Regions from separate parts of the Gracilibacillus xinjiangensis genome, predicted to be linked through region 2. Evidence: riboswitches for the same ligand, from Rfam matches in the RefSeq annotation. Region 2 holds a riboswitch; each other region holds the start of a gene.
The links. Region 2 has a riboswitch for S-adenosylmethionine ahead of ACFOY7_RS06055 (phosphoadenylyl-sulfate reductase). Riboswitches for the same ligand answer to the same signal wherever they lie in the genome.
Positions count from the first base shown of each region.

Region 1: linked by a shared signal. The riboswitch ahead of ACFOY7_RS06710 (bifunctional homocysteine S-methyltransferase/methylenetetrahydrofolate reductase) and the one ahead of ACFOY7_RS06055 (phosphoadenylyl-sulfate reductase) in region 2 are both predicted to bind S-adenosylmethionine.
Region 3: linked by a shared signal. The riboswitch ahead of ACFOY7_RS10525 (inorganic phosphate transporter) and the one ahead of ACFOY7_RS06055 (phosphoadenylyl-sulfate reductase) in region 2 are both predicted to bind S-adenosylmethionine.

Region 1 is NZ_JBHSDT010000004.1:525,876-536,801, reverse strand. It holds gene ACFOY7_RS06730 (Gfo/Idh/MocA family protein) at 343-1,632, opposite strand; gene ACFOY7_RS06725 (LysM peptidoglycan-binding domain-containing protein) at 1,872-2,672, opposite strand; gene ACFOY7_RS06720 (bifunctional metallophosphatase/5'-nucleotidase) at 2,883-4,436, opposite strand; gene ACFOY7_RS06715 (nitroreductase family protein) at 4,793-5,359, opposite strand; SAM riboswitch class I at 5,531-5,636, shown strand; gene ACFOY7_RS06710 (bifunctional homocysteine S-methyltransferase/methylenetetrahydrofolate reductase) at 5,724-7,568, shown strand; gene metE (5-methyltetrahydropteroyltriglutamate--homocysteine S-methyltransferase) at 7,596-9,887, shown strand; gene ACFOY7_RS06700 (5'-nucleotidase C-terminal domain-containing protein) at 10,159-10,926, opposite strand, start outside.
Region 2 is NZ_JBHSDT010000004.1:368,589-379,514, reverse strand. It holds gene ACFOY7_RS06085 (isopeptide-forming domain-containing fimbrial protein) at 1-1,162, opposite strand, end outside; gene ACFOY7_RS06080 (ABC transporter permease) at 1,941-3,041, opposite strand; gene ACFOY7_RS06075 (ABC transporter permease) at 3,038-4,306, opposite strand; gene ACFOY7_RS06070 (ABC transporter ATP-binding protein) at 4,318-5,250, opposite strand; gene ACFOY7_RS06065 (response regulator) at 5,362-6,000, opposite strand; gene ACFOY7_RS06060 (sensor histidine kinase) at 5,997-7,103, opposite strand; SAM riboswitch class I at 7,361-7,479, shown strand; gene ACFOY7_RS06055 (phosphoadenylyl-sulfate reductase) at 7,613-8,338, shown strand; gene ACFOY7_RS06050 (assimilatory sulfite reductase (NADPH) flavoprotein subunit) at 8,437-10,236, shown strand; gene cysI (assimilatory sulfite reductase (NADPH) hemoprotein subunit) at 10,251-10,926, shown strand, end outside.
Region 3 is NZ_JBHSDT010000004.1:1,317,017-1,327,942, forward strand. It holds gene ACFOY7_RS10490 (ABC transporter ATP-binding protein) at 1-1,029, shown strand, start outside; gene ACFOY7_RS10495 (ABC transporter permease) at 1,026-2,078, shown strand; gene ACFOY7_RS10500 (ABC transporter permease) at 2,080-3,003, shown strand; gene ACFOY7_RS10505 (sulfite oxidase-like oxidoreductase) at 3,025-3,690, shown strand; gene ACFOY7_RS10510 (nucleoside phosphorylase) at 3,692-4,414, shown strand; gene ACFOY7_RS10515 (aminotransferase class V-fold PLP-dependent enzyme) at 5,051-6,223, opposite strand; gene ACFOY7_RS10520 (methionine biosynthesis PLP-dependent protein) at 6,216-7,322, opposite strand; SAM riboswitch class I at 7,426-7,529, opposite strand; SAM riboswitch class I at 7,792-7,892, shown strand; gene ACFOY7_RS10525 (inorganic phosphate transporter) at 7,976-9,055, shown strand; gene cobA (uroporphyrinogen-III C-methyltransferase) at 9,048-9,800, shown strand; gene ACFOY7_RS10535 (hypothetical protein) at 9,926-10,192, opposite strand; gene ACFOY7_RS10540 (MDR family MFS transporter) at 10,302-10,926, opposite strand, start outside.

The DNA.
Region 1 (10,926 bases), 160 kb from region 2:
ACCCTCCACTCCAATTTATACAGTTTTTCCATAAATTTTTCATAGCTATTTATTGGATAATCATATACAATATGAATTGATTTGACAAATGGGAGATAAATGGGAGGGGTATTCATTGCGTAAATTTCTAATAATGCTATTTCTTCTATTAATAGCAAGCTTTAGTTTTTTCGGCTACAGCAATGCGATTCAATCCACTGAGAACGAAATCATCGAGATTGAGGAATAGAAGAAATGCAGCATATCCATGTATATTAAAGGAGATTCGGCCATTTTTTGAAAAACAATCGAATCTCCATTATATATGACTAAATCGATGGAACAAAAGAAGCTGTTCTCTCGTTACCTTTTTAAATCAACTAAATCTTCCACTCTTACTGCTTGGCCTGTTTGTAATGATTTGTTGCCAGCAATTCCTGTAAGAATGGAGATCGCCCCATCAACATGAGATGCAGCACGGTTAAATTCATCTTCTTTCGGTACCCCAAACAGATCGTTTAATAATTCTGGATCACCACCACCGTGGCCGCCTTCTTTCTCCTCTACTTCTACTTCATACGGCTCACCAAACATTGGCAGAACACGTAAAACTTTCTCTTTCAGCTTACCTTCATCACCTTTTTCTCCACCTGAGTTGATGTACGATTGTTCACGAACCTGTACTTCTATTCGCCCTTTTGAACCATTAAAGGCAATCTGGAAGCCTTCCCATGGTAAATAAGCATTTAATGAATAGGTTAAAATCGCTTTATTTTTGTATGTTACGACAACACCTAATGTATCCTCAATATTAATTCCGTCACCAAACACACTCTGATCACGTTGGTAACCATCCTCTTTTTCTGCTTCTAAGTACATTGATCGCAAATGGTCATTTGCTTCTAGATCAATTGCAAACGGATCATCTTTCGCCTGTTCATTCCCATGAGCTCTCTGATAGAATTTCGTTTCACCACGGCGTTCCGCATTCTCTTTTCCATAAAAGCGAAGCCCGCCAGTTGCATAAACAGTTTCAGGCTCTGTATCTAACCAGAAGTTAACTAGATCAAAATGGTGAGTAGATTTGTGTACAAGAAGGCCGCCGCTATTTCGTTTATCTCGATGCCAACGACGGAAATAGTCCGCTCCGTGTTGTGTATCTAATGCCCATTCAAAGTGTACAGAATTCACTTCACCAATCACACCATCACGAATCAATTCACGAATTTTCGTGTTATGAGGTGCATAACGGTAATTAAATGTTACACGAACTTGTTGTCCCGTTCTTTCAATTGCATCAATAATTGCCTGTGTCTTTTCCGCATCAACGGTCATCGGTTTTTCTGTAATAACATCACACCCTAACTCCATTGCACGTATGATATAACGGTGATGGGTTCTGTCTACAGATGTTACTATAACAATATCCGGTTTTTCTGTTTCAATCATTTCATCAAAACGATCTGCTGTATATGTGTTGATTTTTCCTACACTATACTTTTCATCCAGCAATTTATTTGCATAATCTAATCTTGTCTGGTTCGAATCGCAAAATGCAACTAATGAACATGTTTCTTGGAAGTCACGTACCATTGCCCCATAAAAAAATTCTGCTCGACCGCCAGTACCAACTAATACATATTTTTTCTTCAAAGAAAACACTCCCACTTTTTTGTAATCGTTTGCAAAATAATAAATATAATAACAACGTTGTTATGATTATAAAACATTTCTCCAAAAATAGCAACTACTAATCTTTGAATTCATTTGTCTACTTTTGATTATTTTTGTTTCGTTAAATACTTCAAATAAAAGCGGATGTTTTGTTAGAAAAGAAGATGGGTAAATTATTTGTAAAGAAAAACCCTCTCATGGATGAGAGGGTAGTAAAATTAATTTAAAATAGTTACTTGTACTTGTCTTCTGCCCCAGTTTAATGCTTCTTGCTTCGTAGGAACATGAAGGTCAATTTTATTTCCGTTAATCGCGCCGCCAGTATCACCAGCAATTGCTTCACCATAACCTTCCACATATACTCTTGAACCAAGTGGAATGACGTTTGGATCGACAGCAATTACTTTCATATTAGGGTTTTCTAATAAATTAATCCCAGTCGCTGTAATACCAGAACAACCTGCACATTTTGCTGTATACGCCGTTGCTGTAACATTAATGGTTTGACCTGTTTGCTGCTGGCTGTCTTGAGTTTGTTGTTGATTATTTGTTGTTTGTTGAGCAACTTGTGCTGTTTTTACTTCAGCCGGATCTGTCGCTTCAGGTGTTGATTCAATTGTTTCCCTGTTAACTTGCTCATCTTCTTCCGTATTCTGTGGGTCTTTATCTGTTTCTTTAATTATTAATTCTTCCCCAATAATAATTAAATTCGTCTCAAGGTTATTCCATTCTTTTAAGTCAGCCACTGTAGTCTCGTGAGCTTTAGCAATCTCACTTAAAGAATCACCTTTCTTCACGATGTAAGTAATCTCTTTATCTATATTTATAATTTGCTTAGGGACAATGATATCCGATTCTAAGTTGTTCATTTCTCTTAATTTCGCAACAGATGTATTATGTTCTTCCGCAATCCCCCATAAATTATCACCTTGTTCAACCTCGTATTCGGCTGCTGATACTGGTACTACCGCTAATAAACTAGTAGCGATAACTGCTGTGGACAATAAAAACTTTTTCATCCATGTTGCCTCCTTTCATGTTGACAAGCTATACTATAACACATCAGAATACCCTTTGTGGTTACAGAGAAATTAAGAGTCTGTAACAAAGATTACGTTATATTTGGAAGCTTGTCACATTTGTCATTATGGGGCAACATTTGATAGATTTATACGTCAAGATGTAATATTTTCTACATTTATATGAAATTTCTAATTTTATATCTTAAATTATTTTTTCACAACAGAATAATTATGATTACATTTAGCCAATAATTTTTCTTTATTTAGTAAGTCGTCAGCTATTAGTTCTGTCATATCTATTGGAATATCTTTTACAACCTCTTTCCCTTGGAACATAAAATAGTTTCCTCCGCCACTGGCACGATAGTTGTTCATTACCACATTGAACTCTTTGTCTAAATCTAATGGCTCCCCTTGGTATTGAAGCTCTGTGACACGTTCCCCAATAGGACGGGATATATTTAATTCGTAATGAATTCCTTCCCACATATCATAATTGTAATGCTGTGGTTTTGGTTCAATAAATTGTGGGTTAATGGCTATTTCTCCATTGTCATCAATCTCGAAATAGCTTGCAGATAACTCCAGCGCTTCTTTTATGTCTTTCCCTTTTAATCTTAAAACCTTTAATGTGTTGGGGTAAATATAGTTGGATACAATATCTCTCATTGTCACTCTGGCAGGGAAACCTGGCGATTGGTCATGAAATAAAGCGGTACAAGAAATTGTTACATTGGCAATATCCATTTGCAATAAATTGATATATTCAACAAAAGGATGCTCCTCTAACCTTGCTTGAAATGGATCAGAAATACTCATATCTCCAACCACTTCCGTTATCGGCTGGTCCAGCCACTCCTGAACTTCCTTTTCATCCTTTTCTATTAATTCAAAAATTTCCCGATCTGTATGGATTTTCTCATCAACATAGTGCAGCTTTGACTGAATAGAGTGTACTGCTCCTCCATCCCACTCTATAGAAATTTCACCTAACGCTTGACCATTATTGCCTGTTTGGATCACTGTCACACCATTTATATTGGCTGTGATATAACGGTGCTGATGTCCTGTAATAAGTATGTCGATCCCTTCAACTTCCTGGCAAATCTGATAGCCTTGATTTTCTCCTGTAAGCGCCTCTGTTGGCTCGCCACCATCTGGGTCTCTTTCTAAACCACCATGGTAACAAACAACTAACAGATCTGGTTGTTCCAATTCTTTTACTTTCTTTACCCATTTCTTAGCAGATGTACAAGCATCTTCAAATAGCAGGCCCTTAATATGATTTGGGTCTTCCCAATTAGGAATATAGTGAGTAGTAAGACCGATAAATGCTATTTTCTTCCCTGCTGTTTCTTTGATCAAATATGGTTTACCGAAAAAAGGCTCTTTTGTTTCCTCATCTAAAATATTGGCTGATAACCATGGATACTGAGAATTTTCAATTACCGCTTGAAGATACTCTAATCCATAATTAAATTCATGATTGCCGAATACAGAGAAATCGTAGTTTAACCGGTTTGCTATATGAACTAAAGGACTCGTTTGTTCCTTATGATATTTTGCAAAGTAATATGTAAAAGGACTGCCTTGGATAAAATCGCCATTATCCATGATGATGACATCATTCTGTTCTCTTATCTTTTTCATAATTGTTGCGATTTTTGCTAGACCCATGTTTTCTTCTATCATATTTCTGTAATTTGTTGGTGCAATATATCCATGAATATCACTTGTTATACAAATGGATAGTTTCTGCATGTTATCTCTCCTCTACTAATTCATTCATCTCATTATAACGAAAAACTATTAGCAACAGGAAAAAGTTTACACTATCTTTACTCAGTTTTAACACTTAGTTTTCATTCATTTGTTATATTAAAAGTGTTCCAAATTGAGCAATGCTGCAAAGATTGCTTTCTCACAAAATGATAGCCCCTTTTTCTTGTTTGCCGATGACACGTTTCATCGGCATATTTTTATGTCCTTATTTAGCGACACTCTAATATAATCACTTGAGTGTCAGGCTAAATAGTTTCCTAACCAAGCTGTATGGCTATTATTATTAGCAATTCATACGCACAAAAAAACCACACCTTAATCAGATGTGGTCACCGTTATGATAATTCTGTTATTCGCTCTGATGCAGGTATTCTTGGCAAAGGTTTTTGATCTTTTGCCGGGTAGCCAACTTGCAATAATCCAATGACACGTTCATTTTCCTGTAATCCGATTAAATCTTTTGTTTCATCACAGAATGCTAATTTCCCGGTTTTCCAAAACACACTTAAACCTTCTTCCCATGCTAACAAGCTGAAATTCTGGATTAAACAACTAGTAGAAGCATAGTCTTCCTCAATAAACTTCTCAATTGGATTAATATGATTAATAACAAAAATAATAAAAGGAACATCCATTATTTTTTGATATCCTATCTCACCGATTTTTTCCAACTCTTCTGCTGACACAGTTTTTGCCTTTTCTTTTGCAATCTCGCGATTAATTTCAGCAAGTTTCTTCTTCGTCTCCCCTGTTACAAAAACGAAACGCCAGGGTTCTGTCATTTTATGATTTGGGACCCATACAGCAACATCTAATAGTTCTTTCATCAGATCAACTGATACGGGATCTTCTTTATATACGGAAATGGACCGGCGTTCTTTAATTAACTGCTTTACATTCATTTTCATCCACCTCTATCCCTCAATTGAGAATCATTTTCAATGATATCATAAATTCTTCACCCATACAAGTTCATTTAGCTTAATAGGGAAAATATTCAATAATTTAGAAAAACATCTTGATAATGATTTACTTTTCATGTAATATGTTGACAGCGAAAACTTTATAGCAATCTCTTATCAAGAGAGGTGGAGGGACTGGCCCTACGATACCTCAGCAACCGTCTATCACTAGACAAGGTGCTAAATCCAGCAAGCAAACATGCTTGAAAGATGAGGAACAAGGAATATTCCCATTAAGGGCCTTCATCAATCAAGGATGAAGGCCTTTTTTAATGTACTTACCTATAGAAAGGAGGTGAATAGAATGAAAGATCTTCGTAAACAATTGGAAGAAAATATCCTTATTGCTGATGGGGCGATTGGGACATTACTATACGCACATGGTGTTGATCAATGCTTTGAAGCATTCAACCTATCAAAGCCGAATGAAGTATTGCAAGTTCATCGCTCTTATATAGAAGCAGGTGCTGACATCATCCAGACAAACACATATGGCGCCAACTATATTAAACTGGCTCGTTTTGGCTTGGAAGAACAGGTGCATCAAATTAACGTAAAAGCAGTACAACTCGCTAAGCAAGCTGCAAATGAAAACACATTTGTTTTAGGAACAATTGGCGGGATAAGAGGTGTACAAAAACTAGTTACATCAAAGAAGGAAATCACACGAAGCTTTAAAGAACAGTTATTTACATTGCTTTTAGAAGGCATTGATGGAATCTTACTAGAAACATATTACGATCTTGAAGAATTAAAAACTGCTTTAAAGATTGTTAGAAAAGAGACTGACCTGCCTATCATTACGAATGTTTCGATGCATGAACCAGGTATATTGGAAAATGGAACATTATTAACAGATGCATTTTACCAATTAGAGGAATTAGGTGCAGATGTGGCAGGGATTAATTGCCGCCTGGGGCCTCATCATATGATTGAATCATTAGAGTCTGTTCCATTACTTGAAAAGGCTTATCTGTCAGCATTTCCGAATGCTAGTTTACCAGCATATGAAAACGGAAAGCTGGTATACAGTGAACAAACCGATTATTTCAAGCAATGTGCCAAAAAGTTCCGCGACCAAGGTGTCCGGCTTATTGGCGGTTGCTGTGGCACTACCCCGGAGCATATAAAAGCATTAAAAACAGGCATAAAAGGACTTTTACCGATCACCAATAAAGAAGTAAGAGAAAACCCGCTAATTATTACACAATCAGACCCTCAACTAGAGAATCATCAACCAACCTTACTTGATAAAGTAAAAGAAAGACATACTGTGATTGTGGAATTAGATGCACCTAAGCATTTAGAGATTGATGAATTTCTTGAAGGTGTGAAGCAATTAGATAAAGCTGGTGTCGATGCCATTACTTTAGCAGACAATTCCCTTGCTACACCTAGAATAAGCAACCTTGCGATGGCAATCAAAATGAAAGAACTGAATATTGGCGTAAAACCACTCATTCACTTAACCTGTCGTGATCGCAATTTAATTGGACTGCAAGCACATCTCATGGGACTACATACATTAGATTTCCATGACATATTAGCGATAACAGGTGACCCAACCAGAATTGGCGGTTTCCCTGGTGCATCTTCCGTCTTTGATGTCACATCATTTGAATTAATCCGCCTGATCAAACAATGTAACACAGGATTATCCTTTTCAGGTGCCTCCCTGCGAAAAAAAACAAATTTCCAAGTAGCTGCTGCATTTAACCCAAATGTTGCAAACTTAGAAAAAGCAGTAAAGCGAATGGAAAAGAAAATAGAACATGGTGCTGATTACTTCCTAACCCAACCAATCTTCAACCATGAGCAAATTATCGCTTTATATCGTGAAACAAAGCACTTGAAAACACCTGTTTTCATCGGCATTATGCCATTAGTCTCACATAAAAACGCTGAATTCCTCCATCATGAAGTTCCGGGCATGAAACTTTCTGATGAGGTTCGCGCAAGAATGCAAGCACAAGTCAGCCGCAATGATGCAATACAAGAAGGAATACAAATTGCTAAAGAATTGATCGACACAGCTATTAACTATTTTAATGGAATTTACTTAATTACGCCATTCATGAACTATCAAATTACGACAGAATTAACGAAATATATTATAAAAGTGAAAAACGAAAAGAAAATACTGCATTAAATTTGCGAATATAGGAGTGTGTTCATAATGACAACATATATTAGTTCAAATCTAGGATATCCACGCATTGGGAAAGACAGAGAATGGAAAAAAGCTTTGGAATCTTATTGGAGAAACGAGATAACAGAAGATGAATTAAAGACGGAAACCAAACAATTGCGTCTTGCTAATTTAAAAAAACAACAAGACCTTAACATTGATCTAATTCCTGTCGGAGATTTCTCTTTTTATGACCATGTGCTTGATACGGCATTTTCTTTTGGTCTGATTCCCAAAAGGTTTCAGGAATTAGATGAAAAATCGATTGATACTTATTTCGCAATTGCACGCGGGACAAAAGAAGCAGTTGCAGCTGAGATGACCAAATGGTTTAACACCAATTATCATTACATTGTTCCAGAACTGAATGATGTCACACCAAGGTTAATAGAAAACCGGGCGTTAACTTATTACAATGAAGCAAAAGCAGAATTAGGCATTAACGGGAAACCGGTTCTGGTTGGACCTGTAACTTTTGTAAAGTTATCCAAAGGGTATAGGGATACTAATTTTGAAGCAATCGTTGAGTCTTTCTTACCTCTTTATGAACAGGTTTTAGAAGAACTTGTTGATGCAGGTGCAGACTGGATTCAAATAGATGAACCAATCTTAGGCACAAACCTTTCCGAAAAGGAAATCGCATTGATCGCAAAAGTTTATCAACAATTAACAGCAAGTGTACCGCATGCCAAAATTATTTTACAAACATATTTTGAAACAGTACAACATTACGATGAAGTTGTGAAACTACCTGTTGCAGCAATCGGCTTAGACTTCGTTCACGGTGAACATCTTCATGCAATCAAAAAATGGGGATTCCCTAAAGATAAAATCCTGGCTGCAGGTATAATTAATGGCCGAAATGTATGGCGATCAGATTTAGACGACAAATTAGCACTTATCAATGAAATTCAATCAATTACTAATGCAGAAACGATGATCATCCAGCCATCATGTTCTTTGTTGCATGTACCCGTAACAAAAAAGACGGAAAGGAAAATAGACCAGGTGATCTTAGATGGATTAAGCTTTGCTGATGAGAAACTGGCTGAAATTAATGTTTTAGTCAAAGGTGTTAATCAAGGAGAGACCACCATTGAGCATGAATTAACTGAAAGCAGAATAGCAAGAGTTAAACTTGCTGAATCACCATATCGTCAGAATCACCAAGTTGCCAAAGAACTAGCTCAAATTGGTGATGAAGAAGTTAAACGCTCATTACCTTTCTCTGACAGGATTACATTACAACAAGACCAGTTAAAATTACCATTACTGCCTACAACGACAATAGGAAGCCTGCCACAAACCAGTGAAGTAAAAGGTACGAGAACAAAATGGCGTAAAGGGGAAATTTCTGATCAGGAATATAATAAGTTCATCGAATCTGAAACGAAAAAGTGGATCGAAATACAAGAGGAATTAAGTATTGATGTGTTAGTCCACGGAGAGTTCGAACGTACGGATATGGTAGAATTTTTCGGTGAGAAACTAAATGGATTTGCTGTTACAGAATTCGGCTGGGTCCAGTCTTATGGGTCTCGATGTGTAAAACCACCACTAATTGTTGGTGATGTATCATGGGCTGGACCAATGACAGTAAAAGAAATTGTCTATGCCCAATCCCTTACAGATAAACCTGTCAAAGGAATGCTAACAGGACCTGTGACGATATTGAATTGGTCGTTTGTACATGAGGAATTGCCTCGATTTACGATTCAGGATCAAATTGGCCTTGCATTAGAAAAGGAAGTTATAGCACTGGAAGCAGAAGGTGTAAATATTATCCAAGTTGATGAACCTGCTTTACGGGAAGGTTTACCGCTCGACCAGTTAAAATGGCCAGCATATTTTGATGCGGCAACTAGAGCATTCAGAATTTCTACATCTTCTGTCAAACCTTCCACACAAATTCATACACATATGTGCTATTCAGAGTTCAGTGAAATTTTCGAGGTGATTGATGCATTAGATGCAGATGTGATTTCCATTGAAACATCAAGAAGCCATGGTGAATTAATTGATACATTTGAAGTAAATGACTATGACAAAGAAATTGGTCTAGGAGTATATGATATTCATAGCCCAAGAGTGCCGAGTGTAGAAGAGATCAAGGCAAATATTGATAGAGCTTTACGTACCATTGATGTAAAACAATTCTGGATTAACCCTGATTGCGGACTAAAGACAAGAGGGCAAGAAGAAACTGTTGCAGCGTTACGTAATATGATTGAAGCGGCAAAGAAGGTTCGTGAAGAAGCAGGAGCAAAAGTTAACGGTTAATTGTTATTTTATCCATTAATGGAAGCGATCTTGAACAGGTGTACAATCTGGTTTCACTTTCCTATTATCATCCAGAAAAATTGAAACAAAAACAGCAAAAAGGTTCTGATCACATTTTACGATCGGAACCTTTTGCACATAAAGAATCAAATCAAGTCCTTTTCCAAAAATAAAACAGGGCCGGGACTAAAGGCTTTTTACAAATGGGTAACATCAGATTCTTTTTCCATTTTCTTAATGTCGTAACGTCATTTTTCTCGATTAGCGTGAATTAATTCATTTCTTCTTTAAATAGATGGTGACCCTTTCCCTTGCTTGGACGCTTATGCTTTTTAACTGAAACAATATCATTAGGATTTGTTGGTTTTAATTGGTAGGTGTCATTAAATTTACTGGATATACCAGTAATATTCACCTTGTCTCCATTCTCAAAGTCAAAGTCTTGAAGCGTAAGGCCAGTCCGGTTATCCACACGTACAAGCACTGATTTACTGCCTTTTGTTGCAATAAATTCAAATGTTCCATAACTGTTAACTTCTGTTAATTCTGAAATAGTAACACCTTTCATTATTACTAATTGCCCTTGATTCTTTTCCTTAAGATTTCCTGGATTAACGTTTTTCGGTTTCGGAATAGTATTTTCTCCAATAATCTCCAATGAAGAAATGGTGCTTAATTGCTTTTCCCCATTGTATTCTCCGACCTTTGCCGTAATTCTTACGAAATCTCCCGGTGATACAGTATCATCTCCAAATACATAAATTCCCGCTTTCTTGTCTTGAATATAAAAACCATTTCCACCAAATGCTCCTGGATTTGTTGTAACAGTTCCTTCAATAGTTACTGTCACTCCGTTCGCAGCTTTTCTTGCCTCTGAAATAGTTACTTCCCCTATGTCTTCCCCTTGTTCATCATCTACTGCTGCAATTCGGCCTTCCGGTCCAATGTCAATTGGATTTGCTTCGGAAGTGTTTAAATACTTTATATAATCCACAAAAGCATCTAGGTCAACCGGGCCCATCTCTTCGTTTACCCCAAG
Region 2 (10,926 bases):
ACCAAATGTATCCGTCACTATCAAAGACTAGATCTCCTCCCATATCCTGATATACCGGGAGACTATAATTAGTAATTTCTATTGATTCTGTTTCCCCCGTAGTTAGATTATAGGATCCAATATATGCCTGCCCATTAAGACTGTATAAATAATAATATTTCCCTTCATAAATAACCGAATTACCCGCTATACCTGTTACATCGGCAACTGCTTGAGCTGCACCACTAGCACTTATTCTATATATCTTTGAGAGATTAGTACTATAAGAATAGGTTGCTGCATATAAAGCATTTTCTTCTAGAGTTACTGCCAATCCATTAAGCCCAGTAGTTTCAGCAATCCCTGTAATAGGAACACTTGCTTTTGTTGAAATAGGGTTATTTCCATCAAATTGATAGAGAGTATCTCCTTGGATACCATATGAATCAATATCATTAATAGTAATAGCAGCAGCCGCTTCCACTTGTTCAATTGATGGGTCAGCTGAATCAGCTTCCTGATTTTCTATTACAGGCTCCTCAGGCGTTCCCTCTGTTGACTCGACAGAATCCACTTCCTGACTTTCACCCTGTACTGTTTCATTAGTATTGATTTGCTCCTCTCCCGTTGGTTCAACCGGCGTGACGACAGCAGAGTTTGTCTCTAAAAGAGTACCGCCATTAATTAAAATCTGAGCAATATTGTCAATGTTTCCTTCAGAGCTGACATCCTCTTTTATCTTCGTTGTAATTTGCAGTGTTATATCCTTTTCTGAAAGGCTGCTTAGCTGTTCAGCAGTCAATGACAAGGAAATGGTTTGACCGTTGACAACTGCTTCATATGTATCGTCTACAACCCCATTGATAAGGATAGTTGTTCCTTGAACAGCTAATCTAGCATCTAATTCATCAGTAACAGTCATCGATTCATAACCTGTTACATCTGGCAGGATTATGTTGATACGATAATTAAAGTCTTGTCCCTTGATGATCTCTTTACTCATTTCGCCATCCACATCTTTCGATACAGTTGGCTCCACTATACTTACTCCCTCTTCCGCTATGATAAAAGGAGTGGTAGAGGGCACAGCACCTGTAAAGATTACTAACATACTCATAAACATAATAAAGAATTTTTGCAAGCTCGACTTCATTTTCTTTTTTAAGGGATTTTTAGTTTTCAAACCTTTCCCCTCCTACATTAAGATATAGAATCTATAAATCATTTCACACTCCCGGATATTTCCTGTTTTCATAGCTTAAATACCTTTTTTATTTATGTTGTCAGTAACCTCCTTTATCATTTTGTTCAGAATTAATTAAAACCCTTTCATTAACACTTCCTAAGCAACTGATCTATAATGCCAGGAAAGTATTCTATTTTAAATGACTAATTGTCACAAAATAGATAAAAAATAACACAATAATCTGAAATTAAGGTAAAAAGTAATATATTATCAGTTCGAATATATCGCTTTTTGTCATGGTATCAGAATCAACTATACAAAATCTTAACAACATTTCACTTTACAACTAGTGCCTATTTCCTTATAACACAGTTCACTAGCCAGTCCTTTTAGAATTAAAAATAATAAACGCTAACACTTCATCTGTTACACTGCTGGGCTGCCGAGGTGAAGTGAATACCCGCTTATCGATATTGATATACAGAATATAAGGGTCTAGAGGTTTGATGAAACCCTTATTGATTTAGGCATCGTTAATACTTTTTGGCCTGGCCAGGGGGTAGCGTCAGAGCTTTGATGCTTACACTGAACTTATATTATTAGTGGTGAATAATGTCGATTTTCTACTAGTTTCACTTGCTGCTTCAATAAGTTCCAGTTTGTTATTTTATTCGCCGTCTTCTTCTTTTTAATAAAGAAAAGCTAACCAATTTGATCCATTTTGCTTTCTTTATAACAAAATGAAAAAGAGTCTAGCAATTCGCTAGACTCTTTTTCATCTTCTTTCCATTAAATTAATTCCAACTCCCATACATAATACCCCCATCAACAGGAGAATGGATAATGGCTGTGTAATATCCACTAAATCTTTCCCATAAACAGTGACTGTTTTTAATGCTTCCATCCCGTATGTTACCGGGATAACCTTAGAAATTGTTAAGACAATATCATTATTCACGATCTCAATTGGCCAGTAAGCTCCCCCAAGCATTGCCATACTTACAGCAACAATTGGTACAATTGCATTTAGTTGTGATGAACGATTGACTAATCCAATTAACAACATACCAAGTGAAACAATGGCAAACGTATAAACAAAACATATCAGGAAGATTTCTAGCCAATTACCTCCAATCTCAAAACCAAAGAAGTGTTGGAACATAGCGAAAACGATTAGTATCTGGGCCATTCCAATGACAAAGGCAAAACTTAAATAACCTAAGTATACTTGCCATTTTCGGACAGGTGATAATATGAGCCGGTCCCAGCTGCCTCTTTGCTTTTCTTCTGCTACCTCACCTAGACTAAAAACAATGGTATATATCGCAAAAAATAAAGTCATTCCAAACAATGCTTGCAATTGATTATTAAATAAAAATACATCTCCTTCTGATTCACCAATTTGGCTTTCAACCACTATAGGCGGCCGCTCTAGGGATTCCTTAATTGATTGACGTAACTGTTCGTTACCAGTCTGATTAACTGCTTGATCAATCCTCAACTCTTCCCAATAAGTCGAACTGATATATTGCTCAACAATCGCTTGGTTAGGGTTCTCTGTTCCAATTATAATACGGTAATCTTCCCTTGCTAGTACAACACCGAAACTGGCGATGCCCAATGCAATATTCTCCCTGGCTTTTTCATAATTAGTTTCGATAAATTGAAAACCTTCTAATTGATTTAAGTGATCAATAAATTCTTCCCTGTCTCCTTGCGGAAAATCATCAGCAAAGCTTGTTGGGATAGAAATCTTGGATTGATTGCTAGCACCGCCAATAAATATAATAAAGACAATTGTCATAGCAACCATTGCCAGGACCATGAATGGTTTTCTGCGGAGACGTTGCCATTGTAATAGGAATATATTCATCATGAGTCAGCCCTCCTTGTCGGGAATACCATGATACTTATAACAAAAATAACGAGTGCGATGATAATAAGACGATACATGTACGGCATAATGTTTGCTAATGGCATTCCTTGATTTGCCAGCATATATGCTCGCATTGTCATTCCGTTTGGAGTCCAGCTCCCAATCGTTTGAATAACTTCCGGAAAAGCGGTAATTGGTGTAAAGCTGCCTCCAAGTAATGCCATGACACTAACAACTCCACCTGAGAAGGAGCCGGCAATAGAATTCGAGTTGAAACGAACAGTCAGAGCAATAAGTAAGCTGCCTATCGCACCAACAGCTATCGCATAAAGGAGTGTAATCGCAAGAACAGTTAATGTAATATCCCATGTAAATGGTTGAAAGGATTGCATAATCAGTGATGAAAGACCGAACAAAATCAGTATTTGGATAAATGTCATCAGAATAACTGCCAGCAGTTTGCCTAATAAAAAGTAAATTGGATGTGTTCCAGACAATATAACTCTGCCCAATACCAATTGCGAGTGCTCGGTATATGCTTTTGCAGCCATGGTGGAAGCAACGAAGAACGCAAACATTACAGCCATCCCAACAGTATAATATTCCATTGAGCTGATTGGATCCCTGCTGGTAATTGTTTCCTCAACTGCAATATTTTCTATATTAAGGCCTGCTTCTATCGTTACATCAGAACCGGCAGATTTTGCAATGGCAGCTTCTATATTCAAGGAATTAGTGAACTGTTCCATAATATTCTGGAGAATATCCCCAGCAAAATAAGCGTGTTCTCCTTTCGTGATGCTTAGTGTACTGGTTGCCGGTTGACTGAGCAATATATTAGCTAACAGTTCATAAGTAAAATCTTCCGGGATCGTTAGTATGGCATCAATTTCTTGTGAGGATAATTGTTTTTCCGCCTTCTCCGCATCCATTTCCACGACTGTCAAAAAATCTAAATCCTCTTTCAATAACTGTTGCAGTATCTGGTTTGGTTGTAATTCTTCTGTTGCTTGCGTTAATCCTGCAACTGCTTCTTCTGGAAGTGATTGATCTTCTAATTGCTGGACAAATAAAGAAGTTCCTTCCTCAGGGTTATCTTCTTCCACTAAAGCAACAGTCATATCAGATGTTACCTCTTCTCCCATCACACCTTTTAAGGCAAAACCTAAAATCATCATTAATACGAACGGCATCAGGAGAATGATTAAAAGCTCGGTGCGATCACGCCATAGCAGTTTCATATCTTTTACCAAGAAATCGAACATAATCACCCCTCCTAATCTCTTAATCTTCTTCCGGTTAGATGTAAGAAGACATCCTCTAGTGACGGGACTTCGATATTAACACTATTAATAGATATTTGCTGTTGTTCTGCTAATTGAAAAATATCTGCCAGTTTACGACTGTTTTTCGGTACGATTAACTTTAGCCCTTTCTCCCACTCTGTAACCTTCAAGACTGATGACTGCTCTTTCAGCGCTTCTTCAAAAGTTATGGATGACTGATCTGTTTCAAGATGGATCGTTTCTTCACTTGATAAAATACTTGTCAGCTCATCTTTTGTACCTGTTGCAATTACCTTCCCATGATCCATTATATATATTCTGTCACATAACCTTTCTACTTCCTCCATATAGTGTGAGGTGTAAAGAACGGTCATCCCTTGTTCTTCATTTAACGTTTTCACCATTTCTAAAATATAATGACGTGACTGTGGATCAATCCCCACTGTCGGCTCATCCATAATGATGATGTCCGGGTTATGCAACAGGGCTACAGCAATATTGATTCGTCTTTGCATCCCGCCGGAATAATTTTTTACAAGTTCCTTTTGCCGATCTTCTAGTCCAACCAGTTTTAAGACTTCTTGAATTCGCTGTTCTAATTGCTTTCCTTTTAACCGATAAATCTTGCCGAAAAATTTTACATTCTCATATGCAGATAATTCCTTATACAAAGCAATCTCTTGAGGCACAACCCCTAACGTCGGACGGATAATGTTTGGATTTTTAATTACATCTTGCCCATTCCATGTTACAATCCCCGATGTTGGCTTCATTAAAGTGGCGATCATCGAGATGAATGTCGATTTCCCTGCACCATTTGGTCCCAGTAACCCAACAGATTCTCCTTGTTTTAAATATAAACTGACATCATCCACCGCTACTTGCTTTTTATATACTTTGCGCAATGCCTCTGTTTCTAGCAAAGGGTTCACCTTCCTTTAGTTCATTAATATATTCTTAGTTTAATTGAAAAAGGACAGTGCGAACACTGCCCTCAGTCATTACTTTTCATCCAAACTGTGACTTAAGTCATTTTATACATAACCATTCCGTATCGCATAGATAGCAATTTGTGTACGGTCCCTTAATTCAAGCTTATCAAGAAGTTGACTAATATGATTTTTTACCGTACCTACAGATAAAGCCAATGCCTCTGCAATTTCTTTATTACTCTTCCCTTCTCCAAGCAAACATAATATATCTGTTTCTCTTTTCGTTAATGAAACAGGATGACCTTCATTAACAGGCGCCCTTTTTTCCAGCAAATGCGGGACGACTTTCTTCGCTACCTCACCTGGTAATTGTAATCCACCAGCTAAACAATTTTTGATTGCATGGATAAGCTGGCTTGCTTCTGCATCCTTCAGCAGGTATCCATGAACACCTATTTTCAACGCCTGAACAGCATATTCTTCATCATTAAATGTTGTCAGCATCAGTACCTTCATTTCCGGAAAGCGTCTTAGCAACTCTTTTGCCGCTTGCAATCCATCCATCTCTGGCATTCTTATATCTAATATCGCCATATCATAATAATTCTGCTCACGTAATTTTAATGCTTCCTGGCCATTTTTTGCTTCACCTGTTACATGGATGGTTGGATCAGTTTCCAACATCATTTTAATTCCCTGTCTAACAATTGCTTGGTCTTCGGCTAATAATATCTTTATCACTTAGGACCCCCCTTTATTGGAAACATGCCACGAATAACAAATTGGTTACTGTATGATTGAACCTCTAATTGACCGCCAATTTGAATCAGTCGTTCCCTCATCGCCTTTAAACCAAATCCTTCTTTTATGTCTATTTCATTTTGTAATGGATTAATCACTTCAAACCGGAAATGGGTGGCACCAGGCGCTTCCAGAATGATTGTCGCCTCTTTTCCAGAACTGTGTCTCATAACATTAGTTAGTGATTCCTGAATGGCACGATAAACAACGCTAGCCTGTTCTGGACTCAATGAAATAGACAGAGCATTTTGCCGCATCGAAAATGATATTGATATGTACTGCTCTGCCTCGAGTTTACGAATTAATTGAATAATTGCTGCAATCCCTGTAATCTTATCTTCCTTTAATGCTTTCACTGCTTTTCTCGTTTCGGATAAACTTTCTTGTGCTAAACTTTTTAGCTGGCTCCACTCCTCACGATTATCCTGCAGCCTTAATATTTCAATTTGCATTAATAAATTCGTTAATGTATGACCAACACGATCATGAATTTCTCTTCCTATATAAATACGCTCTTGTTGCCTGACATGCTCATCATTCGATATCGAATCACGTTTTACCTTGCGATACGTATGCAATAGCGCCTGATAACGTTCTTCTAAGTCTGTTACATCTTTTACGTTTTTTTGAAAATAATAAGCGAATAAAATTGTAGATATAGATACTAAAAAAAGCATGAGGAGAATTATAGGTGAAAAAAACTCCATATGTATTAAATAAATGGATCCTATCACGATGATTAACAAGCTATACATCGTTTTTCCTCTGAAAAGATAAGTAATATGGACAATTAAAAAAATAAACATCATCCAAACAAATGGATTCACTACCCCATTCAATGGGATAAGAAATGTAACAGTTAGTACAATGCATAAACCGAACCAAATGATGTAATTTCCCTTTTTTATGATAGAACGAAAGAAGAATAATGAGAAAAAAATGGCTGCCATTCCAAAAAGGTATGCCGAATGAGACTCAGCATCCATCTCGACAATTAATCCACCTGTCCATGCCAACAGCCATAATAATAACCAAAGCCACATTGACCCCCGCATATGCCCCCCCCTTTCTCAATAATATACCATAATTCAGAAGATTCGAGCTTCGGAAATATTATCGTGCAAAGCACTTGTAAGACGTTAAATGAACAGAATGACATTATTAACCTACTTAACGTTTGGCAATATTACTATATAGTAAAATACTCTCAATCTATATTCTTCGTACACTTTTTCATAAATCTCTATTGACATTGCCAAAAAATAGTTATAGTATTACATTAAATGTTCATAGAAAGCAATTCTTATCCAGAGAGGTGGAGGGGCAGGCCCGGTGAATCCTCGGCAACAGGTTCGAACTTAGAACACTGTGCCAAATCCTGCGGGACAGCATATACTACGAGTACCCGGAAGATAAGAAGTAGTGATGTCAATCAAACTTCTTATCAAACCAGATAAGAGGTTTTTTATTATAAGGTAAATTGCCATCAAGTATGAGGCAAATCACGTTCTTCCAATAGGATTGTATCAAAACAAAAGGAGGATGTTTATACATGACAGAGCAGTTAATTACGTATGAACATTATCGAGAGAGTCACTGGAATGGATTTACACCAGACGCAGAGGATCAGACAAAAGGTGCTCAAGATATTATTGACTACGCTTACGGGTCTTATGGAGATTCCTTAGTGTATGCTTGCAGCTTTGGTGCAGAAAGTATGGTTTTGATTGATTTAATTTCTAAAGTAAAACCTGATGCGAAGTTAGTTTTCCTTGATACAGACCTTCACTTTCAGGAAACATATGATTTAATTGATCAAGTGAAAGAAAAGTATCCACAATTACAAATTGAGATGAAACGACCTGAATTGACGTTAGAAGAGCAGTCAGAGCAGCATGGTTCGGCTTTATGGAAACGAAATCCTGATCAATGTTGCTATATAAGGAAAATAAAACCATTAGAAGAAGTGTTGAATGGTGCGACAGCATGGATTTCAGGCTTAAGACGCGAACAATCGCCTAGTCGTGCAAACACAGAATTTTTTAATAAAGACAATCGGTTTAAATCTGTGAAAGTTTGTCCGCTAATTTATTGGACTCATGATGATGTATGGGACTATATCCGGTCGAATAATTTACCATATAATCCTTTGCACGATCAAAATTATCCTAGTATCGGTTGTATCCCATGTACAAAACCAGTAGAGCAAGGCGGGGATGAACGATCAGGAAGATGGACAAATTTCAATAAAACAGAATGCGGATTACACACCACGTAAGTTATGGTGCTTATTTTTATGACAATATCAAAGTAAATCAATAGGTTTAATTATGTAAATGGATCCTTTATCCAAAAATCTACTTAGGGGTGAGTTTTTTGACATTACAAGTTGTCAATAGTCCTTTTGACGAAAGGCAAACAGAAATCTTAAATCAGCTGTTACCAACACTAACCAATGCACAAAAAAATTGGCTTGCAGGCTATTTAGCTGCTTCTCAAGCAACAGAAGCTCCGGCAGCTCCCGGGCAACCACAGGCACAAGCGACATCAGCACCAACAAGGACGATAACCATTCTATATGGTTCCGAAACCGGGAACAGCCAAGCACTTGCGGAAAGCCTAACAGATAAATTAAAAGCAAAAAATCTAAAAGTATCTGTATCAAGCATGGATGATTTTAAGCCAAAGAAAATTAAAGAGGTAGAAGATTTATTTATCATCACAGCTACGCATGGTGAAGGAGATCCGCCAGATAATGCCATTCAGTTCCATGAATTTTTACTTGGGCGTAAAGCTCCTAAATTAGAGAACGTCCGCTTCTCTGTTCTGGCATTAGGCGATGAGTCTTATGAGCATTTTTGTCAAACAGGTAAAGACTTTGATAACCGCTTAGAAGAATTAGGAGCAACACGAATTTACAACAGAGTAGATTGTGATGTAGATTACGATGAGTTGGCAGAAGAGTGGATGAACGGAGTGTTAGCAAAGTTAGAAGAAGACCAGGGTAATCAACAGACCGTTGACATTGCAGCACCTACACCAGCTGAACAACCCATTTACTCAAAAAGCAACCCTTTCTCTGCTGAAGTTCTGGAAAATATTAATTTAAGTGGAAAAGGTTCGAATAAGGAAACGAGACATATTGAATTATCTCTGGATGGTTCAAACTTCAGTTATGAACCGGGGGATTGTCTAGCAATCTATCCAAAAAATGACCCGGACTTAGTAAAGCAAGTTATTAAACAACTAGACTGGAATCCAGAGCAAACAGTTCCGATCAATAAACAAGGAGAAATTCGCTCCATTCACGAAGCATTAACATCCATTTTTGAAATTACCAGATTGACAAAAGGCTTGCTTGATAAGGCTGTAAGTTATTTCAAAAATGATGATTTACTAAAATTAATTGCTGACAATGAGCAAATTAAGCAATACATCGATGGCAGGGATTTACTTGATTTAATTCAAGATTATCCGCCAGCAGAACTTGATCCAACAACGATGATGCATTGGCTGCGGAAGATACCGGCACGCCAATATTCCATTTCAAGCAGTTACAAGGCAAACCCTGATGAAGTTCATTTAACTATCGCAACAGTTCGTTACAATAGCTGCGGAAGAGATCGCACGGGAGTTTGTTCCGGTGAATTTGCTGAAAGAATTAAACCTGGTGATGTTGTAGAAGTATATGTTCACCGCAATCCAAACTTTAAATTCCCATTTGATGAGTCCACACCTGTTATTATGATTGGACCAGGAACAGGGGTTGCTCCATTCAGAGGATATATTGAGGAACGTGAAGAACTCGACTTAAAAGGTGACACATGGTTATTCTTTGGTGATCAGCATTTCCGTTCTGACTTTCTATACCAAGTCGATTGGCAAAATTGGCTAAAGAAAGGCTATTTATCTAAGATGGATGTAGCTTTCTCTAGAGACACAGCGGAAAAAGTTTATGTCCAAAACCGTCTGTTAGAAAACGCAAAAGATGTATTCGCTTGGTTGGAACGCGGAGCACATCTATTCGTTTGTGGCGATGAGAAGAGAATGGCGAAGGATGTTCATCAAACTCTCATTCAGATTGTCGCTGAACAAAAGGATGTTAGTCGAGAAGAAGCAGAAGCATATATCAATCAATTAAAACAAGAAAAACGTTATCAAAGAGACGTATATTAATTAGGAGGATATCCATGGCAGGCAACGACCAGAAAAAACTAGACCCAATTGAAAAGTTAAAAGAAGACAGCCGGTTTTTAAGGGGAACAATTGTTGAGGGATTAAATGATCCAATAACTGCATCTATCTCAGATGATGACACAAAACTACTGAAATTTCATGGCAGTTACCAACAGGATGACCGTGACATTCGTGATGAGCGCCGCAGACAAAAGTTAGAACCGGCATACTCATTTATGCTGCGTGTTGCGATACCAGGTGGTGTAGCAACACCAAAACAATGGTTAGCTGTTGATGACTTATCACAAAAATATGGCGACAATACAATAAAACTTACAACAAGGCAAGCATTCCAATTGCACGGTATATTGAAATGGAATTTAAAAGAAACAATAAAAACAATCAATGATGAACTGATGACAACCATCGCTGCATGTGGTGACGTGAACCGTAATGTAATGTGTAACCCCAATCCTTACCAGTCAGAAGTCCATCAGGAAATTCAAGATTGGGCCCAAAAAATTAGTGATCATCTGTCACCAAAAACAGGCGCTTATCATGAAATATGGTTAGATAGAGAAAAAATAATCGATTCCAAAGAAGAGGAAGAACCAATTTACGGAAAGACATACTTACCAAGAAAGTTCAAAATTGGTATTGCAGCACCTCCATCTAACGATATCGATGTCT
Region 3 (10,926 bases), 950 kb from region 2:
GTAATTATTCTTGATGAACCAACCGCTGTGTTAACACCAATTGAAGTAAAAGACTTATTAGCAAGCTTGCGTGAGCTGGTCAGAATGGGGAAAAGCATTATCTTAATTACACATAAACTAAATGAAGTAATGGAAGTGTCCGATCGGGTTACAGTTTTGAGGGATGGGAAAGTAACTGGAACATTATCAACAAAGGAAACCAATCCCGAAGAATTATCTAGTTTAATGGTTGGGAGAGAACTAAAAGCAAATCCACTGCCAGAACAAGAAACAGGCAGTGAAGTATTATCTGTCACAAACATTAGGATGAAAGACAAAGATACAGAAAAAAAATTGCTAGACAATGTTACTTTTCAAGTGCACCATGGTGAAATTGTTGGGATTGCTGGAGTTTCGGGAAATGGCCAATCAGAATTGATTCAAGCAATTACTGGTCTTGCCCCAATTGAAAATGGTTCGGTCCGTTTAAATGGAACTGATTTGTCGAACAAAACAGTGAAGCAAATTAGAGATGCAGGACTTTCACATATACCAGAAGATCGTTACTTATGGGGTGCAGCAAAAGAAGCAAATTTGATTGACAATATGATGATGACAGATTATATAAAACCAAATTTTCAAAAGTCAGGTGTATTAAAATTAAAAGCAATTCGCAAATATGTTGCAGATAGTCTCAAGAAATTCAATGTAAAAGCAACATCCATTGACGCAAGTGCCCAATATTTATCTGGTGGCAATTTGCAAAAATTGATTGCAGCAAGAGAAATTCAGAAAAATACTCCATTCTTATTAGCAGCTGAACCAACTCGCGGGGTAGACATTGGGGCAATGGAGTTCATTCATCAGCAGCTTATTGAAAAAAGAAATAATGGGGATGCAGTTCTACTTATATCTTCTGAATTATCGGAAGTATTGGCATTATCTGATCGTATTTTAGTCATGTATGAAGGCAAAATTGCCGGTGAGTTTGATCGAAACAATGCAAGTGAAGAGAAATTAAGTATTTTAATGGCAGGTGGTAACAATTGAGTAAAATAAAAACAAGTGCCACTCTATTTGTTCAACCATTATTAGCAGTTGCAGTAGGGCTTCTGGTTGGTACGGTTGCAATAATCCTTTCAGGTGAATCAGTTGTTGTGACCTACCAGGAAATGTGGAAAGGTGCATTCGGGAATCTTTATTTTGTTACCAATACATTAGAAAGAGCGATCCCCATTATTTTAGCTGGTTTGGGGGTTGCCTTTGCTTTTCGCGCAGGATTCTTTAACCTTGGGGCTGAAGGTCAACTTGTAATGGGGGCAGTTACAACAGCGATTGTTACAGTCTCTTTACCATTTCAAGGCTTTCTTAATATGATTCTTTCCATCGCAGCAGGTATGATCATTGCAGGGCTTTATTCTTTTTTTTCCGGATGGATGGAGCAGCGATTCCAAATCAACTTGCTCATATCGACATTGTTACTTAACTACATAGCGGTACTGTTTGCTGGTTACCTTGTCAGCGAGCCGTTTCGTGATACATCAAGTGCTGGTGGTGTCCCGCAAACTGTGATGGTTGACCAAGCAAGTCGTCTGCCGAAAATGTTAACAGGTATGAATCTGCACTATGGTTTTGTAATTGCAATTATTTTAGCCATTGTGATTGCTTTTATTATGAAAAGAACGACATTTGGCTATGAAGTAAGGATGTTAGGGCAGAATGTTTTCTTTGCACAATATGGCGGGATTAACCGTAAAAAAACAATGTTTATCAGTCTTTTAATAAGTGGAATGCTTGCAGGTCTTGCCGGCAGTGTGGAAGTGCTTGGAATGCATTATCGCTTTATTGAAGGGGCATTATCGAATCCGCAATTTGCATGGACTGGCTTAATGGCAGCACTTCTCGCCAACTCTAACCCTATTGGGACAACAATTGTAGCGATCTTTTTAGCAGCACTCGATACAGGGTCATTAGGTGTGGAAAGAAATACAGATGTGCCTAATTCCATTTCCGGTATCATTCAAGCTGTATTGATTTTATTTATTTCCGCAAAATTCACTTTTGCATTTCTAAAACAAAGAAAGAAAGAGGGGAAATAAGATGGACAGTTTATTTGATTTATCTTTAATCAATTCGACATTACGAATGATGGCCCCTCTTCTGTTAGCAGGTTTAGGTGGTGCTATTTGTTCACGTGTTGGTGTCTTTAATGTCGGTTTAGATGGACTTATGCTGATGGGAGCGTTTCTCGGCATTGCAGCCAATGTTTTTACCAACAATGTATGGTTAGCAATATTGATTGCTGTCATTGGAACAACGATTTTTTCTGCATTATATGGTTATATGGTGATTGATTTACAAGCGAATATGATTGTAACGGGGATTGCGATCAACTTCTTATCAATTGGTATGACAACATTTGCTTTACGAACAATATTTAATGTTCAAGGGGCATACTACAGCAATGAAATGCAAGGATTGCCAACATGGGAGATACCGGTAATAGGCAATATTCCTTTTATCGGAAACCTACTGTCAGGACAAACGCCAATTGTGTATTTAGGAGTTGTCTGCACCATTTCCATGTATATCTTTTTCAAGAAAAGTGTGTCAGGTTCACATTTCGATGCAGTTGGAATTAATCCAGTTGCAGCGAAAAGCCAAGGGATCAAAGTGAAGAGGATACAGTATCAGGCAGTGCTCATTTCTGGTGTACTATGTGCATTAGCAGGTGCTCAGCTCTCTCTTGGTCAAGTAACGATGTTTAGTGAAAATATGACAGCTGGACGTGGATTTATTGCCCTTGTTGCAACAATGCTAGGACAGTCGAATCCAATTGGCGTATTTCTATCAAGTGGATTATTTGGTTTTACTGAAGCAATTAGTATCAGATTACAAGGTTTAAATATACCAACTAATTTTACGTTAATGCTTCCTTATGTGATTACAATATTAGCAATGTTTATTTTTAAAGATAAAACACAGTTAAGTGCACTGAAAAATAGTACAGGAAGCTCACGATAATTTTGAAGGAGGTTACCAAAAATGTCAAAAAAAGCAGATCGATTGAAAAAGTCTAAAGTGCCGCCAAGAAACGAAAAATATGGAGATCGATTACCTCCAGGACAAACCTTAACAACGAAATTCCCTATCCTTCATGAAGGGGAAGTACCTGAATATGATTTAAAAGATTGGAATTTAAGAGTCTTTGGTGAAGTTGAAGAAGAGAAAGTATTCACATATGAGGATCTAATGAGCATGCCGCAGACATCGATTGTTCGTGACATCCATTGTGTTACCCGCTGGTCAAAATTTGACAACACATTTACCGGGGTAAAATTTACAGATTTTTTAAAGGTAATTAATGTGAAAGATACAGCAAAGTATGTGATGGTATATGGTGATCATGATTATGAAAGTAATATGCCGTTAAAAGACTTGTTGAAAGAGGATATCCTGATCGCACACAGTTATGATAATAAACCACTATCTCCAAAACATGGCTATCCTTTCCGCCTGATTGTTCCACACCTATATTTCTGGAAAAGCGTAAAATGGATTCGCGGAATTGAATTTATGGAAGAAGATCGTCCAGGCTATTGGGAGCGAAATGATTTCCATAATTATGGGGATCCATTTAAAGAAGAACGCTTTTCAATAGATGATGCTTATATGCCTGATGATGAATGGTTAAAAAAGGAGTTTGATTGATATGTATTTGCCAAATTTAAAAATAGATGCAAAAGATTTACCGGAAAAAGTGATCGTTTGTGGGGATCCAGAGAGGGCAAAGCTTATTGCGGAAGATTTGGATGATAGCAAATTACTGGCTCAAAACCGTGAGTATCATACGTATGCTGGATTTTACCAGGGAGAGTATATCGCGGTTGTTAGCCATGGTGTAGGTTCACCAGGTGCAGCAGTCTGTTTTGAACAATTAATCCAAGGTGGTGTGAAGTATTTAATCCGAGTTGGAACTGCAGGCTCTTATCAGAAAGAAGTGAAACCAGGCAGCCTTGTTATAAGTACAGCAGCTGTCAGACGAGATGGATTAAGCAGCCAAATTGTACCTGAAGGTTTTCCGGCAGTAGCTGATTTAACTTTAACCAATCGTTTGATTGAACTGTCGAAGTCACAATCAATAGACTCACACCATGGTATTACATTGACACTAGACGTATTCTATCAAGGAGCAATTGCTTTTCCTCATGAAGAATATAAAAATGCAGGTGTCCTAGCTGTTGAAATGGAAATTGCCTCACTATTTACAATTGCGAGCATAAGGGGTGTCCGTGCTGCAGCAATTGTTGCAATAGATGGTTATGCTGACGCAGATCTGGCAGAAGATTATAATCCCCATACAGATCAAATGAAGCAAGCTATTGAAATGGAGAAAAAGATTGCATTAGAAGCATTAACGAATACAGATAAATAATGTGTAAGGAGTTGTCCATATATTCTGGACAACTTTTTTTGTCAGTTTTTTTAAATGCCAAAGCGTGAGTGAAAAGCAGTGGTGATGGCATTGAAATAGTGTTTAAAAGGCAAAGCGTGAGTGAAAAGCAGTGGTGATGGCATTGAAATAGTGTTTAAAAGGCAAAGCGTGAGCGAAAAGCAGTGGTAATGGCATTGATAAGCGGTTTAAAAGCCAAAGTGTGAGGAAATGCAGCCGTGATGGCATTGAAATAGTGTTTAAAAGCCAAATCGTGAGTGAAAAGCAGTGGTGATGGCATTGATAACTGTTTAAAAGCCAAATCGTGAGTGAAAAGCAGTGGTGATGGCATTGATAAGCTGTTTAAAAGCCAAATCGTGAGCGAAAAGCAGTGGTGATGGCATTGATAAGCTGTTTAAAAGCCAAATCGTGAGCGAAGAGCAGCCGTGATGGCATTGAAAAGGTGTTTAAAAGCCAAAGCGTGAGGATAAAGCAGCCGTGATGGCATTGAAAAGCCATAATATCTCAAAGAAGAGGAAGCCTAAGAGCAATGAATTATGCCCAACTAGTCAAATTGATGCCAAAAAAGGCCGATAAAGCAATGTAAAGCTTTACCGACCTTTCTTGTTCGTTGATAACTTAATTCCTTACTACAACTGACTGTTCCAATGCTTGCGTTAAATCTTCCACAAGATCGTCCACATTTTCAATACCGACAGATAAGCGGAATAGTCGATCATCAATACCTCGCTCTTTTCGTTCGGCAGGGGGCATTGCTGCATGAGACATTGTTGCAGGGTGTGAAAGAATAGATTCTACTGCTCCAAGGCTTACCGCGAATACTGGTAACTTTATGCTTTCTACAAACTTTTGACAATCAATTTTTCCATCTAAAAGAAAAGATAGCACAGCACCGCCACTGCGAGCCTGTGACTTGTTAATCTCATAACCAGGGTGTTCCTTTAAACCTGGATAGTACACTTTTTCAACAGCTTGATGTTCTTGAAGAAAGTGAGCAATTTTGTCAGCGGATTGACTAGATTTTGTTAGTCTTGTTTCCAGAGTCTTCATCCCTTGAATCAATGTATAACTATCATGTGCACCTAAAATGGCACCGAATGTATTTTGTACAAACTTCAATCGTCCTGCTAACTCTTCATCATTTGTTACAGCTAATCCTGCTACTATATCACTGTGTCCTGACAGGAATTTCGTTGCACTATGTAAGACAACATCAACACCTAAGTCAAGCGGGTTTTGATAAAGTGGTGTCATAAAAGTATTATCTAAAAATGTGAGGGCATTATTTTGTTTGGCTAATTGTACTGTTTTCCGAATGTCTGTCACTTGCAATAAAGGATTAGCAGGTGTCTCGATATAGATAACCTTTGTATTAGGTCTGATCGCTTGCTCAATTTCTTCATTTTTTGTCATATCAACAAAGGTATAGTCAATAGCGAATTGTGTAAGCAATTGACTGACAAAACGGAAGGTTCCGCCATAGACATCTTTTGTTACAACAACATGGTCTCCTGCCTTTAATAACAGAAAGGCAGAGGAAATTGCTGCCATTCCAGAAGAAAAAGCAAAACCTGCTATTCCATTTTCTAATTCTGCAATGGTTTTTTCAACAATTTCTCTTGTCGGGTTTCCTGAACGGCTATAATCAAAAGGTCCAAATGAATGTAACTCATCCTGATGGTATGTTGATGACAAATAGATAGGAGGGTTAACAGCACCTGTCTTTCTTTCCTGGTAACCTTGGTTCACCCCTGCGTGAATTAATTTCGTTTCTAGCTGGTGTTTAGACATGAACAATTCCCTCCTTGCTTTTGATTAACGCCTGATTAATATCATTCTTCAAATCCTCTATATGTTCAATCCCAACAGAAAAGCGCAGCAGTCTGCCGCAGATTCCACGACGGTCCCGTTCTTCTTCTGGAATATCTGCATGTGTTTGGGTTGTTGGATAAGTTATAAAACTTTCGACACCACCCAAGCTCTCCGCGAATATAATAGTTTCAAGGTTTGATAGAAAACCTGCAACCATTTCTTTGTCTTTCACACGAAAGCTCATCATTGCACCTCTGCCAGGATAAAGTACATCTGTAACTAATTCATGATTTGTTAGAAATGTTGCGAGATCCTTTGCATTTTGCTGTTGTTTCTCTAACCTTAAGCTAAGTGTTTTCATCCCGCGAATTAAGAGCGTACAGTCAAATGGTGAAAGCACAGCACCTATTGCATTGTGAAGATAACCTATTCTTTCAGAGAGTTCTTCCCCTTTCGCAACAACTAAGCCAGCTAGTACATCATTATGACCACCTAAATACTTTGTAGCTGAATGGATAACAATATCGGCACCATCATTTAATGGCTGTTGTAAATATGGGGTATAAAATGTATTGTCAACAATAAACAGTAAATCATGTTTTTTAGCAATTGCGGCAATCTCTTTTATATCTAATTCAATTAATAATGGGTTAGTAGGTGTTTCAATAAAAATAGCTTTTGTTTTGTCCGTAATATTTGCTTCAATTTGATCAGGAGTAACATAAGTTGGTTTGATATTATATGCTTTCTGATAATGATCAAACAGGCGGTAACTTCCACCATATACATCTTCTGTTACAATAATTTGATCACCTTTTTCGAATAGGGAAAAAATAAGCTGGATTGCTGCCATTCCCGATGTACAGGCAAATCCTTTTGATCCATTTTCTAATTTAGCAATCGTTTCTTCGACAATATCTCTCGTAGGATTTTTGGATCTTGTATAATCAAATCCCGTTGATTCACCAATCGTACGATGTTGATATGCTGTCGATAAATAGATCGGAGCTTCTACTGCTCCAGTTTTTGGATCTGATTCATTTCCGATTTTTGCAAGTATAGTTTCAATATGTTTCAACAGGCCCACATCCTTTAATGCAAATTTTACCTCTTTTTCTAAATTGAAAAAGGCTTTCTTCTTTGATAAGAAGAAAGCCCTGTAAGGTTAAGGTTTACTAATCTCCTTATCTTTGGTAAGAATACCGTCTGGAATTAGCACCATGCATCGAATATGCTGGTTGCTGAGGTGTCAACGGGCCAGTCCCTAAACCTCTCTGGATAAGTGTAAAACGAATTATTTAGTTTTAATGGAAATACTATACATACTATCATACAATTCTCCAGTATAAATATCAAGGAAATTTTCTAAAAAAAATTAAAACCTAGTAAATGTATGGGATATAAGGGTTTTCGGCCGAAAAGCCTATTATTTCAATAAATACCACTATTGACAATAAGTAATTTTGCCATTATATTCAATACAAATACCCAGTAATTATCGAGAGAAACTAACCGAATACTTCATTAAGAATACGATTCAATAACAATTCTTATCAAGAGAGATGGAGGGGCTGGCCCGTAGAAATCTCAGCAACAGGCATTATGTACTGTGCTAATTCCAGCAAGTATATCACTTGGCAGATAAGAAGGAGGTAAAACTTCTGCTTTATGCTAAAGTGGGAGTTTTTTATTATATAAAATGTGTTGCCAACTTTAATATAAGGAAGTAGGATGAAAATGTTAGTGATTATTGCAATATTAGCGGCGTGTCTGTTTGCATTTAATATAGGAGCAAGTGGTTCTGCAGCGAGTATGGGGGTCGCTTATGGAGCAAAGGTAATTAAAAACAGGAAAACAGCATTGTTTTTAGCGGGATTAGGTGCGATCATTGGTGCATTATGGGGTGGTCAGCATGTAACAAACACGTTAGGCAAAGGAATTATTTCCGAAGAGATTATTGATGTTCCCATTGCGGCAATTATCCTGTTAGTCGCTGGCGGAACACTATTAATCACAAACTCTATCGGTATTCCTTTATCAACTAGTGAAGTTACAGTAGGTGCGATTGTTGGTGTAGGTATCTCGTTTCAGCAACTTTATGTAACGAGTATCTTTCATATTGTCAGCTTATGGCTAATAATTCCCTTTCTTGCATTTATGATTACATTTACTTTTGAAAAGTTACGTACAAAATTTCATCATAAAATTAAAATGAAACCATCCCATAAATTGCTGGCAGTACTGTTGATGTTTACTGGTTTCTTTGAAGCGATTGCAGCAGGGATGAACAATGTCGCAAATGCTCTAGGTCCTTTAGTAGGTGCAGATATTATGTCAATGGAAGTCGGTTTGCCATTATTCGCAGTAATTGTAGCATTTGGAAGCTTTTTGTTCGGTGGCAAGGTATTGGAAACAAATGCAAAGAAAATTACGAGCTTATCACTAGCAAATGGTGTAGTGATATCCAGTACAACAGGATTCCTTGTTATTATCGCGTCCTTCCTGGGTATTCCGATTCCTATGACACAAGTGACAACGACTGCTATTGTAGGTATTAGTGCAACGAAAAGCTGGAAAGATGTCTGGAAACAAAAAATAGTTCACCAGATTGCAAAAGTCTGGATTACATCTCCCATTATTTCATTAGTCATTGCCTATAGCTTAACAGAAATGATTGTTCACCAGTCATTCTATACTGTAGTATTATTACTGCTAACCATTATGATTACATTCGTTTTACTGAAATATGAAGTAAAAGCAGATAAGAAGATAAAGAAGCAAACGAGAAGGGAATGGCAAGCAAATGAGTAAAGTTTACATCGTAGGAGCGGGACCGGGAGATAAGGAACTAATAACATTAAAAGGTTTAAGAGCAATTAAAGAAGCTGATGTGATTCTATATGATAGATTAATTAATAAAGAACTGTTAGATTATGCGAAAGAAGGCTGTGAGTTGATCTTTTGCGGAAAAAAACCGAGATTACATGGTTTGATTCAAGAGGAAATTCATCGTTTACTAGTTCACCATGCCAAACAAGGAAAAGTTGTCACAAGGCTAAAAGGTGGAGATCCATTTATATTCGGCCGTGGCGGGGAAGAAGGGCAAGTATTGAAAGTAGAGAATATCCCTTTTGAAATTGTTCCGGGAATTACATCAGGCATCAGTGCTGCAGCTTATGCAGGGATACCGTTAACACACCGGGGAATAAGTGGTTCTGTGAGCTTTGTCAATGCATCCAATCCGGATAACCGTGCAGTGGAAGAATGGGAACATATTGCAAAAGGAGCAGACACTCTTTGCTTCTATATGGGGGTAAGACACTTTCCGAAAACTGCACAATATTTAATACAAGCAGGACTTGACCCCAATACTCCTGTTGCAATCATTCATTGGGGAACATTTACACACCAAAAAACAGTTATTGGTACATTAGAAAATATAGAAAAAAGAATGGGCGAGATTAGCAATCCTTCCATGATTGTTGTCGGTAAAGTGGTTGATTTGCATAAGGACCTGCAATGGTTCGAACAAATCGCCGTAGAACAGTTGAACTAAAGGGAATAACCATTCTTTGGACTATCTTCTATACGAGCGGTTAGCTTCTTGGGAAGACTGTATCCAAAAGATAGCATCGATTATTTACGGAACGCATGGTATCATGGTATAATCGTTCCGTAAATCTAATCCTGATCAATAACCCGCTCAATCTGTTCCTTATCTTTCTCCCAATCCCATTCTGGATTGATTTGATTGAGAAATGCCTGGACTTGATCATTGGACAAATCTTGCTCACCATTAGAGTTATTTTGATAGGATTTCAGCTCCCATTCGCCACCTTTTTTATTTACAGGCATTGTCCATTTCACTGTGAAAATATAGTCATTGTTATTAATATCCGCATGAATCAGCAATATATCCTTATGAAGAATCATGTTTGATAATTTCATATTGATACTCCCTCCCATATTACAGCTGGCTTTTCTTTATTATACCACAAAAAATAAGCGCTTTCTTCCATTGGGTAAAAAAAGGCTTATCAATAAGACAAACCTAATATTACTTATCTTTCGGATATATTTTCGGGAAAAATAATAGAATAATAAATGTGAGGAGGCCGATTACAAATAATCCCTGATACACATTATGTAAGGCAAAACTTAATCCATCCTGTATTGCGAGCAGTTCATTAGGATCAAAAGTCTGGCGCATTTCTTCATCAAGTAATATTTCTGTGTTGCTAATTTCTGCATTAACTTCTGCTTCCTGAAAATATTTTCTCATTTGCTGGTTCATCAACCCGCCTAGAAATGATGCACCAACAGCACTTCCGATGATCCGCATAAACATATTTAAGGATGTAGCAACACCACGCACATTCCAATCCACATGATTTTGAATCGAGACAATAAAGGTAGTGCTGGACAGTCCCATCCCGACACCGATAATGAATGAACTGATTGCCGCGTAGACTGGTCCTTTATCCGAATCAAGTAATGAGAACAGGAAGGTCCCGATTAACAGTGCGGTTCCCCCTAAAAGAGCAGTTGTTCGAAAGCCGATCTTTAACACTAAATGTCCGGCAACCGTAGCAAAAATTGGCCAGCCAATCGACATTGTACTTAATGTAAAGCCGGCAACAATCGCTGACTCTTCCATCACCCCTTGTACATATGTTGGCAGA